Regions from separate parts of the Solibacillus sp. FSL W7-1472 genome, predicted to be linked through region 3. Evidence: riboswitches for the same ligand, from Rfam matches in the RefSeq annotation. Region 3 holds a riboswitch; each other region holds the start of a gene.

Region 1 (4,449 bases), 700 kb from region 3:
CGATAGCGAAGACCTTGCGCTGTTGCTTCCGCTACTTGTTCTGATGAAATTGTATCGATTCCGATCACTTCTACCTCTGCCCAATTTGGCTGTTCCCCAAATGCAAGGCTCGATAAAATCATCAGCTTTTTAAATGCATCCTGACCCGATACATCGTTAAATGGATCCGCTTCTGCATAACCTAATTGCTGTGCTTCTCTCAATGCTTGTTCAAAGCTCCAGCCCTCTGCACGCATCTTTGTTAAAATATAGTTTGTTGTTCCATTTAAAATTCCTTGAACGCAGCTTACTTCGTTGACCAGAAGAATATTTTTCATTGTTTTAATAATAGGCACACCACCTGCTACCGTTGCCTCAAAGCCGACGAATACACCATTTACTTTCGCCAATGCTTCGAGCTCCTCGCCCCGTTTTGCAAGCATTACTTTATTCGCTGTAATGACATGGCATTTTGCCTCAACAGCACGTTTTAAGTAAGTGAATGCAGGCTCTTCATTTACAATCGCTTCAAATACAACTTGCAGATTATTTTCCGCCAGTACGTCATCCATTGATTCCGTCATTAAATGTTTTGTGCCCGGTACACGCTCACGGCTTGCATCGGTTACTAAAATCTTCGCGACCTCCAGTTCAACACCCAGCTTTTCGCGAAGCTCCTGCCTCTTTTCATTTAAAATATGGTAAATTCCCTGACCTACTGTGCCAAATCCTAAGATCGCTGCCTTGATTGTTGCCATTGCCTTTCTCCTCCAAATTCTTAACACGCATATATTAACGAATAATTCAAAAAATTTATCTTAAAGAAAATTCTATCCTATATAATACATGAAAACAAGGATAATCTCGCCTAGAAGGACATTTGTTTACTGTAAACGGTCAATATTCATTCAAATTTTATTTTTTAAGAGCTAATTTGGAGACTATGATGTTAATATTTCCAGTCACTACTTGTGTTTGGGGCTAAGTAGTTGAGAGAGTTTTGTTATGTTCTAATATATTCGGAAATCGTCTAATATATTTTGAAATGTTCTAATAAAATTGCGATCTTCTAATATAACCGGTTAATGTTCTAAAATGGGGTCGCAATCTGCTAATATCCACACTCCATTTGCGAATATCGCTCACACTTCTTCTAATATCGCTCATCATTGTTCTAATAAATCGCAAACACCGGTTTCAATAACCATTTCCTGCCCGGAAAATAAGCGTACCCAACCTTCAAATTCACCCAAATTCTAATAACATCGACATTTCTTCTAATATCCCCAAAATTTCTTCTAATAATCGTTTTCATACTTCTAATAAACCATATACACCGTGTAAAAAAATCACCGAATAAAAAAACACTAGCAAGGGGGCTCGCTAGTGTTCCGGAATTATTTTATACTGCCACGTTTATATCATTATATGCCCGTAAACGATAGGCAGTTAAAATCTTGGTCATGACGATTTCCTCTTTTGCCGAGAAGTCAGGGACCGCGTATGGGCGCTCTACTAACTGAAATTCCCCATATTTTAAGAACCACTCTCTAGCTGGCGACAAAATATGGGCTGTACCATGAATTCTGTATTCCTCGGCAACTTCTTTTATAACATAACCCGCTGTGGCAAGATCGTGAGCTTGTTCTGAGAAAGCACTGTGTCCGAAAACATGCTGCCACATCGTATTCACATCCGCCAAAATTTGCTGGATCGCACAAGCGTTCACAAATTCCTTTACGTCATTTAGTTCATAAATAATATAGGCTGCAACGTTTTGTGCACTGTATACTTTCCCCATGTTGAACAACTCCTTTTCTTCCAATGATGCTGCAACATCACTTTAAATTTTTCCGGTTGGTAATATAATTATCCCAATTGTATTACTAGGTATTTAATTTGTCAATAAAACTTATAAAAATAGTAGGGATTAATTTTCTAAAAATTGCTTAGCTTTTCGAATGGGAAAAGCTAAGCCTATTTTTAAAGCATTATGCGTTTGTTTCTACTCCAACTTCCGCTGCAACTTTCGCTAATGCCTGCTCTAAATCCGCGATAATATCTTCCGCTGCTTCTAACCCGATCGATAAGCGAATGAGTTCTTCAGATACGCCGGCAGTTTTTAATTCTTCCGCAGATAACTGTTGGTGTGTTGTGCTCGCAGGATGGATAATTAATGAACGGGCATCGCCAACGTTCGCTACATGTGAGAACAATTCCACGTTATCGATTACTTGGCGGCCAGCTTCACGTCCGCCTTTAATTCCGAACGTAATGATTGATCCGAAGCCGTTTTTCAAATACTTTTTCGCTAAATCATGTGTCGCAAAATCTTCAAAGCCGTTGTAATTCACGTACTCCACAAATGGGTGGTTTCTTAAATACTCGGCAACTTTCTGTGTATTTTCATTGTGTCGGACAATACGCAAATGAAGCGTTTCAAGTCCTTGCAGGAAATTAAATGCCGCGTCAGCAGATAATGTTGGACCAAAATCACGCAATAGTTGAACACGAAGCTTTGTCGCAAATGCAGCGCCTGCTGTGTCAATTCCGTATCTTAGACCGTGGTATGAAGTATCGGGTTCTGTAAACCCTGGATGTCTTCCTTGTGTCCAGTCGAATTTACCGGCATCAACGACAATCCCGCCGATCGTCGTTCCATGACCGCCAATCCATTTTGTTGCAGAATGAATGACAACATCCGCGCCGAATTCAATCGGATTACTTCCATATGGGGAAGCAAATGTGCTGTCGATTAATAAAGGAAGACCATTGTCATGAGCGATGTTTGCTACCGCTTCAATATCCAGTACTTTCAAGCTTGGATTTCCGATAATTTCTGCGAAGATTGCCTTCGTTTTATCAGTGATTGCCGCTTGGAAATTTTCAGGATTTGATTCATCTACGAATTTTACTGTAATGCCGTAACGAGGCAATGTTGTCGCGAATAAATTATAAGTCCCACCGTAAAGTGAACCTGCCGCAACAATTTCATCCCCTGCACCGGCTACGTTTAAAATAGAAAATGCTACTGCTGCTGCGCCAGATGAAAGCCCTACTGCAGCTGTGCCCCCTTCTAATAAAGCAACCCGTTCTTCAAATGCCCCGACTGTCGGGTTCATAATTCTTGAATAAATATTGCCTGTTTCCTGTAATGCAAATAGACGTTGCGCATGAGCTGTGTCATTAAATGCATAGGCCGTTGTACGGTAAACCGGAACTGCAATTGCTCCTGTTTCCGGGTCTGGCTTTTGACCCCCGTGTAATAATAATGTTTCTGGTCTTAAATTTGTCATTTTAATACCCCCAAAAATTTAATCGATGGTGAAATCGGTGTTTTTGAGGAGGATTTTTTAAATGAAAAAAACCCCCTTCAGTTAAGAAGAGGGTTGCGCATGAGCAAGTTTGCCTCCTCTTATCTTTCAAAATGATTGTCCATTTTGTAGGATTTAGCACCTTAGTCAGTTCATCACTTACTGGTTGCCGGGCATCTCAGGGCCTATTCCCTCCGCCGCTCTTGATAAGAGTTATGTGATTTGTGTTCCATCGTTGAGTCTCAGTATAAAACATACTAATCCGATATGTCAACACAAAAAATTAAAATTTTCAGATTTCTATTCTGATTACTCTTATCTGTATTTAACGATATGCAAAAATTTCCTCCCTATGAATTGAATAGACGCTTATAATCGACTTCAACTAAAATATTGACTAAAATAAGCTTGAAGGATATACCATTAAGATTTTTATTACATAAAAGGGAGATGTTCACGTGAATACAAAAGAATTATTACGCAGTCACACATCTGTTCGCAAATATACAGGTGAGGAAATTTCAAAAGAAACTGTCATCGATTTAATCGAAACAGCACAAATGGCGGCAAGCTCGCATTTTGTGCAGGCATACAGTGTTATCTGGGTAACGGATGAAGAAAAGAAAACTAAGCTGGGTGAACTGTCTAAAAACGAATTCCAATTCAAAACAGCTGGTGCCTCTTTCTTGTTTTGCGTAGATTTCAAACGTTTGCAGGTAGCTGGTCAAAAGCACGGAGTCGATATTTCTGCTGACACGGCTGAAAACGTGCTTGTAGGTGTAGCAGATGTTGCATTATTTGCGCAAAACTTTGTTATTGCAGCAGAATCAATGGGTTACGGCATTTGCTATATTGGCGGTGCCCGTACAAATCCTAAGGAAATTAGCGAGCTGTTCAATTTACCGGAATATGTTTTCCCGCTATTTGCGATGACGATTGGTACACCGACAAAACGCAATGAAACAAAACCGCGCTTACCAGTAGCTGCGGTATTGCATGAAAATGGCTATGACGTTGATCAATACGATACGCTTCTAGATGAGTATGATGGAATTATGGAAGACTATTACAGCAGCCGATCTTCAAATCAAAAGACGGCAACATGGACAAAGCAAATGGCTGATTACTTAGTAGAACAAAATCGTCCACATATGAA
Region 2 (4,449 bases), 1.7 Mb from region 3:
ATATCGGACTACAAAAAAACTTGGGCTTGACGGTCGGTATGTGGTCCATTATTTTGGGCTTGCTAATTCTGGCTGTTGATACGTTTTTCACAAAAAGATTGCCAAAAGCAGGGACTTATTTGGACATGTTCCTGACAGGGATTTTTATTGATATATTTTTGATAGTATTACCGGATGCGAATACACTGTTAGAACAAACATTGGCGTTTGTTGTTGGCGTTGTCCTGCTCGGCTTCGGCTGCGGGATGTATATGGTAGCAAACCTCGGTGTAGGACCTCGTGATACATTAATGCTGCTGTTGGTGCATCGCCTCGGCTGGAGTGTCAACCGCGCACGGACGACAATGGAAGTAACGGTTGCTGTATTAGGTTTTGTATTGGGCGGACCAGTCGGAGTCGGTACTGTATTTATGGCGTTCGGCTTAGGGCCTGTCGTACAATGGGCACTCAAATGGAACGGAAAGCTGTTCCACCGCGCAGCAGGTGTCGAAAGTATTGTTATATAAATAATGAGGAGAGCAAGCATTATGCGTTTGCTTTCTTTTTTTACATTTAAATTGTTACAATTTTCAAAAAATACTTTCACGACAATGAAAAAAGGTGCATAGTAGTAAGTGGAGGTGTTTTTAAAATGATACATATTGAAAATATCCATTTATATCGTAATGACAAAAAGATTTTAAATGATTTAAGCTGGCATGTACAAAAAGGACAGCATTGGGCTATTTTAGGGTTAAACGGATCCGGCAAAACGACGTTGCTGAAAGTTATTAACGGCTATATTTGGCCAAATGAAGGTAAGGTCCAAGTACTGGGTGAAACATATGGCAAGACGTATATACCGAAACTGCGGACGCGGATCGGCTGGGTCAGCAATGCGATGATCGATAACTTCAACTGGCAGGATAATGCAATTGAAATCGTGCTCAGCGGAAAATTCGGTGCCCTTCGCCTTTTCAATGATGTGACGGAAGAAGAAATTGACCATGCGGTTTCTATTATGAAGCATTTTCACTGTGACCATTTAGCAAATAAATCATTCGAGCATTTGTCTCAAGGTGAACGGCAGCGTGTTCAAATAGCAAGGGCCATTATGGCTGATCCGGAAATTTTAATATTGGATGAGCCATGTGGCGGTCTGGACTTAATCGAACGGGAAAACTTGCTGCAAACAATAGAACAGATTGCACAAGCAGAAAACGGCCCTACCCTAATTTACGTGACGCATCATGTAGAAGAAATACTTCCTTGTTTTAGCCATGTACTTTTAATGAAAGACGGAAAAAATGTCGAAGCCAATGCACGCGAAGTTGTTTTAACAGACGAATTATTAAGCGATTTCTTCGGGCGGGAAATTAGTTTGCAGATCGAACGCGAACGTGCCTGGGTTGCAATTAAATAAAAATGAACCAGCAGGAGTCCACCTCCTGCTGGTTCATTTCATTTACACAAATTAAATATGATATTCAATATTTTCATCGACGTAATGCCATTCATACGGCGTTTCTTGGTATACGTAGTAGTTCAGCCAGTTGTAGAACAACAGATGCGAATGGGCACGCCAAACATTTTTCGGTGCCTGCAACGGGTCGTTATTCGGGAAATAGTTGATCGGAATTTCCGTATTGTCCGGATCTTTCTCAATATCGCGGAAATACTCATCCGATAAAGTCGTTGCATCATATTCCAGATGCCCTGTAATCATAATATGTTTATTGTTTTTCGATTGCACAATAAACACGCCTGCATCATCCGAATAGCTTAATAGTCGCAAGTCAGGGTGTGCCCGCACTTCATCAATTGAAACCGACGTGTGGCGTGAATGAGGTGCCACATACTCATCACTGAATCCCCGCACTAAATCTACTGTTAAATCCGTAATCACATGGGAATAAACACCGGAGCATTTCTTCGGCAATTCGAATTTTCCGATGCCAAAATGGTGATACAAGGCAGCTTGGGCGCCCCAACATATATACATAATCGAAGTGACATGTTCATCTGCCCAGTCCATAACATGCGTAATCTCATTCCAGTATCCAACATCTTCAAAATCCATTTTCTCTACTGGCGCTCCTGTAATAATGAGCCCATCAAAGCGACGGTGCTTCACTTGGTCGAATGTTCGATAAAATGTATCTAAATGTGATTTGGAAACATTTTTTGATTCGTATGTAGCCGTGTTTAAAAATGTCACATCTACCTGTAACGGTGTATTCCCGAGTAAACGCAGCAACTGCAGTTCGGTTTTTTCTTTTTCAGGCATTAAATTAAACACTAAAATATTTAACGGTCGAATTTGTTGCGTTTTCGCACGGTCTTCCTCCATAACGAAAATCTTCTCTTTTCTAAGCAGCTCTCCCGCCGGTAAATGTTTCGGAATATTAATCGGCATTCCACTTTCCCCCTCATAAACTTTTTCAGCAATCTTTTAATAATCTGTAGTTTTCAGGCAATGCATTGTTTTACGATTGAAACAAACTGTTCCAGAACAATATAAAAAGCCCCTCTCATTCCAGCAAAAACAGAAATGAGAGGGGCCTTTTTACCCGTTCTTATCTGCCAAGGTTCACACCTTGCTGGAAGTAGCACCTTTCTAGTTGAACTAGAGGTTGCTGAAGCATCATAAGGCCAAGTCCCTCCGCTTCTCTTGATAAGACTATTAAATTGTCATTAGTGTATCATGTACTTTGTAATTTTGCAATAATTCTAAAAATATTATTTCACGCTTACTAAAGCTGCTCTTTTTCTATATTGAATAACATTGTCTCCAGCTGTTCATCCCATACACGTGTCAATGTATTGTATACCCGCATAAAATGTCTGTTTTCCTTTTGATCGAAAAGCAAAAAACATAGGACCGGTATATCATTAATCTGGATCGATTCCGTCGAAACAACACTTGAAATATAATGCGGTACTTCATCTTCCGCAACCGGTTGTTCGGATAGTTGCTGCTGAATGAACTCAATCAGCACCGCTTCTTCAATTGCTTCGATTTCTTCCGTTTCGATTGTCGGGAAAGGCTCCGGAAACTCCTCCAAATCCGCAAATTCCTCCAGATCACCATCCAGTGGCTGCTCATGGATCGGGCTGTATTGAATAAAATAACTTGTTTCTTCAAGCTCCTCTTCAAAAATGCCCGATTCCAGCTGTGACTTACCCTTAGCGGTAAGTGCAAATTCCTGTTCCTTCACAATCATACCCAGTCGTAACATTTTATTCGTTAAATCATGAATAAATAACGGTTCCACTAACAAAATTTCGGCTAATAACTCAACATTTTTCAGCTTTGCCTTCTCAAATGAAATGAGCATCATCTTCATTAAAATATCCATCGCATTGCGCATCACCGGATGATATTTTACTTCCAATGTGTGAATCGGAATAGCATATTGCATTTGCTTTTTTATTTCAATGGACGGGTTTTGGATGAGTTCTTTCTGCAGCTGTATAACTTTACTTTGTAAATCCATTCAATCCCCCTGTTTCTACACAGCAAAATAGCCGTCTTGCTCTTTTACTGTCGTTAATACATGGGCATACATATCCCGTGTTTTCGCGCTCTTTGGACGCTTTGTAAACATTTCGGTACTGCCAATCATTATGAGCAGTTCCCGTGCGCGGGATAATGCAACATTCAGGCGTCGGTAATCTTTCGCAAACCCGATTTCTCCGCGCTCATTGTCATGATTCCGCACCATGCTGACGATAATCACATCCATCTCCATCCCCTGGAATTTATCGACGGATCCTGTACGGATGTGTAAATGCGGTACACTGATTTCCTGTTCGATCAAACGGTTGATGCGTTTTACTTGCTCCGCGTAGAAAGAAATAACGCCAACCGATTTTAATGCGTCCTGCGGAATCAATCCTTGTGCTTTCGCTTGTTCTGTCGCTGCATTCAATTCAAGCAGCTGCTGTTTAATTTGATCCAGCTCAGCCAAATTGAATAGACTCGAACCTTCCTTCATACGCTCTTCAAAATACGGCTTTTTGTTCGGAATATCGAACCATAGTAAATGGTGTTTCCGCGTAATTTTGGATGTTTCAAGGAAATGGTCACGTACGGCATCCGAATCCTCTAACCCGCATTGCAGCTGTTCGGATTCATTTTCGTAAAACGGTGTGATAGTTGACATAATATTTTTATGCATACGATATTGAAGTGCGAGCATTGTTTTGTTTTGTGACGGCAGATTGTTATAAAGTCGCTCGAACAATGATTCTTCCAGTAACTTTTCAAGCTCCCGTTTTTCTTCAAATGTTGTACTTTCCTTCACAACTTGCTCCAATGTCTCTTCAAACGTCGCATCCCCGACAAGTGGCGGCAGCTGGTGATGATCCCCAACTAAAATGATTTTGGCACCTTTTAACATCGGCAGTAACAGTTCAGGTGGTGTTGCTTTCGAAACTTCGTCAATAATGACAACATCAAATGTCGGA
Region 3 (4,449 bases):
GAAGAGGGCCCTTCAAGATTTAGAAATCCCGAATACTAAATTTACTAAAGAAAGCTCTATCGGTACGTTTTTAGAATATTTTTTAGGTGAAGAAATTGTTCGAAAGCAAATTGCTCCAGTATTGGCAGGAGTTTATTCAGGCGATTTATATCAATTAAGCCTGGCATCTACATTGCCGTATTTAGTGGATTATAAAAACAACTACGGATCGATTATTAAAGGCTTCGAGGCACATCGCGAGCAATTCGAAAAAGCTGCGAATAAGAAGTTTATTTCTTTCCGTCCGGGTTTATCAGCATTAATCAATCGTTTAGAAGAACAGCTGCCGGAAGTTGAATTCATGAGAAAGACAGTAACAAAGCAAATTCTAAAAAAAGGTGAGCAATATGAAGTCGTGCTGGAAGATGAAACAATATTGGCAGATATTGTTGTACTGGCCGTTCCAAATGAGACGGTACGTCATGTAATACAGGATGATTCATTAGAGGAACAGCTGAAAAAGTTCACGACGGCATCTACTTTAACGATGTATGTTGGCTTTGATGTACCGGACGATATATTACCGGCTGATGGTACCGGCTTTATCGTTTCGCATAATAGTGATTTAATTTGTAATGCATCGACATGGACGAGCCGTAAATGGAAGCATACGTCAGCAGAAGGCAATTTACTCGTTCGCTTGTTTTATAAAGATATTAATCCGCGCTATGAAGAGTTGGCAGCCATGTCAGATGAAGAACTGACAAAAGTTGCATTGGAAGACATTCGTCTCAGCTTAGGTGTTGAAGCGGATCCAACTGTCATTAATGTAACAAAGTGGATTGACCAAATGCCGCGCTATGATTTGGCGCATAATGAAGCCTTATCAAAAGTTATACAGCAACTGGCAACGGATTACCCGAATGTTCTATTAGCGGGATGTGCCTATTTCGGAGTAGGAATCGGTGCTTGTATTCAAAACGGCAAAAAAACAGCTGAACACATTATTAGTCGAATTATGTAAAGAAATACTTCATTCAGCTAAAGGGTATTGACGGACGTATTAGATAACGTTATGATTCATTTAAATATTTCAAAAATTCATATTATTTCTTATCAAGAGAAGTCGAGGGACTGGCCCGATGAAACTTCAGCAACCAACATTAAGTCAGGTGCTAAATCCAGTGGCGAATGCCAGAAGATGAGAAGGGATTAAGTCGATAACTACTATGCCTTCTTTTCTTTAATGAAAGAAGGCTTTTTTGTATCGTAAAAATACTGAAAATACTGTAAATGATGGAGTGAAGGCAATGGGTTTACTTGAAGAATTACAAACACGGGTTTTAACAGCCGACGGAGCAATCGGGACACTTCTTTATTCATATGGGTTGGATTATTGCCATGAAGAAATGAATATTGCCCGTCCTGATATTATAGAGAAAATTCATAGTGAATATATTGCGGCAGGTGCAGATATTATTCAGACCAATACATATGGAGCTAACCGCATTAAGCTTGCACGTTATGGTTATGAAAATCGTGTGAAGGAGTTTAATGAAGCAGCGTTAAAGATCGCAAAGCGGGCAGCTTCCCTGGATGGGCAATATGTTCTTGCAACGATCGGTGGTATTCGGGGAATTCGTAAAAGTGATGCAACATTAGATGAAATTTTAGCTGCGTTCCAAGAACAGGCGGAAGTATTACTAGCAGGTGAACCGGATGGATTTTTATTGGAAACGTATTACGATTTTGAAGAATTATCGCATTGTGTCCATCTATTACGTTCGATGACCGATTTGCCGATCATTGCTCAAATGACGATGCAGGAACCGGGTGTCCTTCAAAATTTAATGACGTTAAATGAAGCGTTTCAAGACTTGGAAAGGTTAGGTGCAGATATTGTTGGGAGTAACTGCCGATTAGGTCCTTTCCATACAATTCAGGCATTTGAAGGGGTTAATTTACCGAATAAAGCTTTTTTATCAGCTTATCCGAATGCATCATTATTGGACATTGAAGATGGTCGAGTAGTTTATGAGTCGGAAACCGATTATTTCGCACGTGCAGCAGTTGAACTCGTAAACCAAGGTGTCCGTTTAATTGGCGGATGCTGCGGGACGACACCGAAGCATATTGCAGCCGTAAAAAAACGTTTGGTGAATATGCAGCCAATTGAAACAAAAGAAGAAAAACACAGGTCTACACAATTTGTCCGAATTCCGGAGCCACGTAAACAGGAGCCGCTCCACGAAAAAGCAAAACGTGAACGTTCAGTTATAGTGGAACTGGATACGCCACGTCATCTGGAAATTGACGGATTTGTAGAAGGGGCAAAACAGTTATCTAAAGCAGGAGCCGATGTCATTATGATGGCTGATAACTCCCTTGCTTCACCGCGCATCAGTAATATCGCGATGGCTGCGATTTTAAAAGAGCAAGGAATTCGTTCATTGCCGCATTTGACGTGCCGTGACCGAAATTTAATTGGGCTTCAGTCACATTTAATGGGACTTGATGCACTGGAACTTCATGATATTCTTGTCGTGACAGGAGACCCGACAAAAGTAGGGGATTTCCCGGGGGCGACGAGCGTATATGATGTTTCATCAATGGAACTGATTTCTCTAATTAAGCAGTTAAATAAAGGTGGTTCTTTTACTGGGAAATCGCTGCGTAAACAGGCAAATTTCTCGGTAGCCGCTGCCTTTAATCCGAATGTTCGTGTATTGGACCGTGCTGTAGCCCGTTTAGAAAAGAAAATCGAGCATGGAGCAGATTACTTTATTTCACAGCCGGTTTATACGAAAGAAAAGATTATCGAAATCTATGAGGCGACGAAGCATTTGGAAACACCGATTTATATCGGGATTATGCCACTAACATCTTCACGCAGCGCGGAATTTTTACATCATGAAGTACCGGGCATTAAACTGTCCGATGAAGTACTTGCGCGCATGGCTGCCTGTGGGGATGACAAGGAAGCATCGACAGCAGAAGGAATCGCGATTGCTAAAGAGCTGCTCGATACAGCATGTGAATACTTTAACGGTATTTATTTAATTACACCGTTTTTACGCTATGATATGACGCTGGAATTAATGGACTATGTAAAACAATATGATGTGGAAAGTAAAGGAGTTCAGTCGAATGTATAATCACCCGATTCATGAGCAATTACAAAAAAGAATACTTATCATCGATGGTGCCATGGGGACAATGCTTCAGGCAGAAAACCTAACATATGAAGATTTTGGCGGAGAAGACTTAGACGGTTGTAATGAAAACCTGGTACTTACAAGACCTGATGTATTGGGTAAAATCCACCGTGAATATTTAGCTGCTGGCGCTGATATTATTTGTACCAATACGTTTGGCGGTACACCACTCGTATTGGATGAATACGACTTAGGTGACAAAGCGGTTGAAATTAATAAGCGGGCGGTTGAAATTGCACTAGAGGCTGCAAAAGAGTTTTCGACACCAGAATGGCCGCGCTTTGTCGCAGGTGCAATCGGACCTACTACAAAAACATTGTCGGTAACAGGCGGTATTACATTTGAAGAGTTGGAAGAAAACTTTTATATCCAGGCAAAAGCACTAATAGAAGCGGGAGCGGATTTGCTCTTAATGGAGACTTCCCAGGATATGCTCAATGTTAAAGCGGGAACGATTGCAATTCACCGTGCATTCGAAGAGCTTGGCAAAGAGCTGCCTGTCATGATTTCAGGGACTATTGAGCCAATGGGAACAACGCTTGCCGGGCAATCAATCGAAGCATTTTATATTTCTATTGAGCATATTAAGCCGTTGTCTGTCGGATTAAACTGTGCAACAGGTCCGGAATTTATGACCGATCATATCCGTTCATTGGCAGAGCTTTCGAATGGCTATATTAGCTGTTATCCGAATGCAGGTTTACCGGACGAAGAAGGCTGCTACCATGAAACGCCGGATTCATTATCGAAAAAACTGCAAGGCTTCGCAGAAAAAGGCTGGTTGAACATCGTCGGCGGCTGCTGTGGTACAACGCCAGCACATATCGCGGCGATCCGTGAAGCTGTAGATGGCTATAAACCGCGTGAGCCGAAAGATGTAACACACGGACATGTCGTATCAGGTATCGAACCATTGCAATATGATGAATCGATGCGTCCGTTATTTATCGGGGAGCGTACGAATGTAATCGGCTCTCGTAAATTTAAAAACCTGATTGTTGACGGGAAATTTGAAGAAGCAGCGGAAATTGCGCGTGCACAAGTGAAAAACGGGGCGCATGTCATCGATATTTGTTTAGCAAACCCTGACCGTGATGAAGTAGAAGATATGAAAAACTTCATGCAGGAAGTTGTGAAAAAAGTTAAAGTTCCGCTCGTGATTGACTCTACAGATGAAAAAGTAATGGAAGTCGCACTGAAGTTTTCGCAAGGGAAGGCCATTATTAACTCGATTAACTTGGAAGATGGAGAAGAA

The links. Region 3 has a riboswitch for S-adenosylmethionine ahead of MKY07_RS17985 (bifunctional homocysteine S-methyltransferase/methylenetetrahydrofolate reductase). Riboswitches for the same ligand answer to the same signal wherever they lie in the genome.
Region 1: linked by a shared signal. The riboswitch ahead of MKY07_RS01780 (O-acetylhomoserine aminocarboxypropyltransferase/cysteine synthase family protein) and the one ahead of MKY07_RS17985 (bifunctional homocysteine S-methyltransferase/methylenetetrahydrofolate reductase) in region 3 are both predicted to bind S-adenosylmethionine.
Region 2: linked by a shared signal. The riboswitch ahead of metA (homoserine O-succinyltransferase) and the one ahead of MKY07_RS17985 (bifunctional homocysteine S-methyltransferase/methylenetetrahydrofolate reductase) in region 3 are both predicted to bind S-adenosylmethionine.

What each region holds. Positions count from the first base shown of each region.
Region 1 is NZ_CP150208.1:360,829-365,277, reverse strand. Features, by position in the region: gene MKY07_RS01790 (homoserine dehydrogenase) at 1-737, opposite strand, end outside; gene MKY07_RS01785 (hypothetical protein) at 1,382-1,780, opposite strand; gene MKY07_RS01780 (O-acetylhomoserine aminocarboxypropyltransferase/cysteine synthase family protein) at 1,971-3,275, opposite strand; SAM riboswitch class I at 3,392-3,506, opposite strand; gene nfsA (oxygen-insensitive NADPH nitroreductase) at 3,752-4,449, shown strand, end outside.
Region 2 is NZ_CP150208.1:1,859,351-1,863,799, reverse strand. Features, by position in the region: gene MKY07_RS09180 (YitT family protein) at 1-506, shown strand, start outside; gene MKY07_RS09175 (ABC transporter ATP-binding protein) at 632-1,402, shown strand; gene metA (homoserine O-succinyltransferase) at 1,454-2,395, opposite strand; SAM riboswitch class I at 2,553-2,660, opposite strand; gene MKY07_RS09165 (nucleoside-diphosphate sugar epimerase) at 2,733-3,476, opposite strand; gene MKY07_RS09160 (AAA domain-containing protein) at 3,492-4,449, opposite strand, start outside.
Region 3 is NZ_CP150208.1:3,604,672-3,609,120, reverse strand. Features, by position in the region: gene hemG (protoporphyrinogen oxidase) at 1-1,003, shown strand, start outside; SAM riboswitch class I at 1,090-1,187, shown strand; gene MKY07_RS17985 (bifunctional homocysteine S-methyltransferase/methylenetetrahydrofolate reductase) at 1,290-3,134, shown strand; gene metH (methionine synthase) at 3,127-4,449, shown strand, end outside.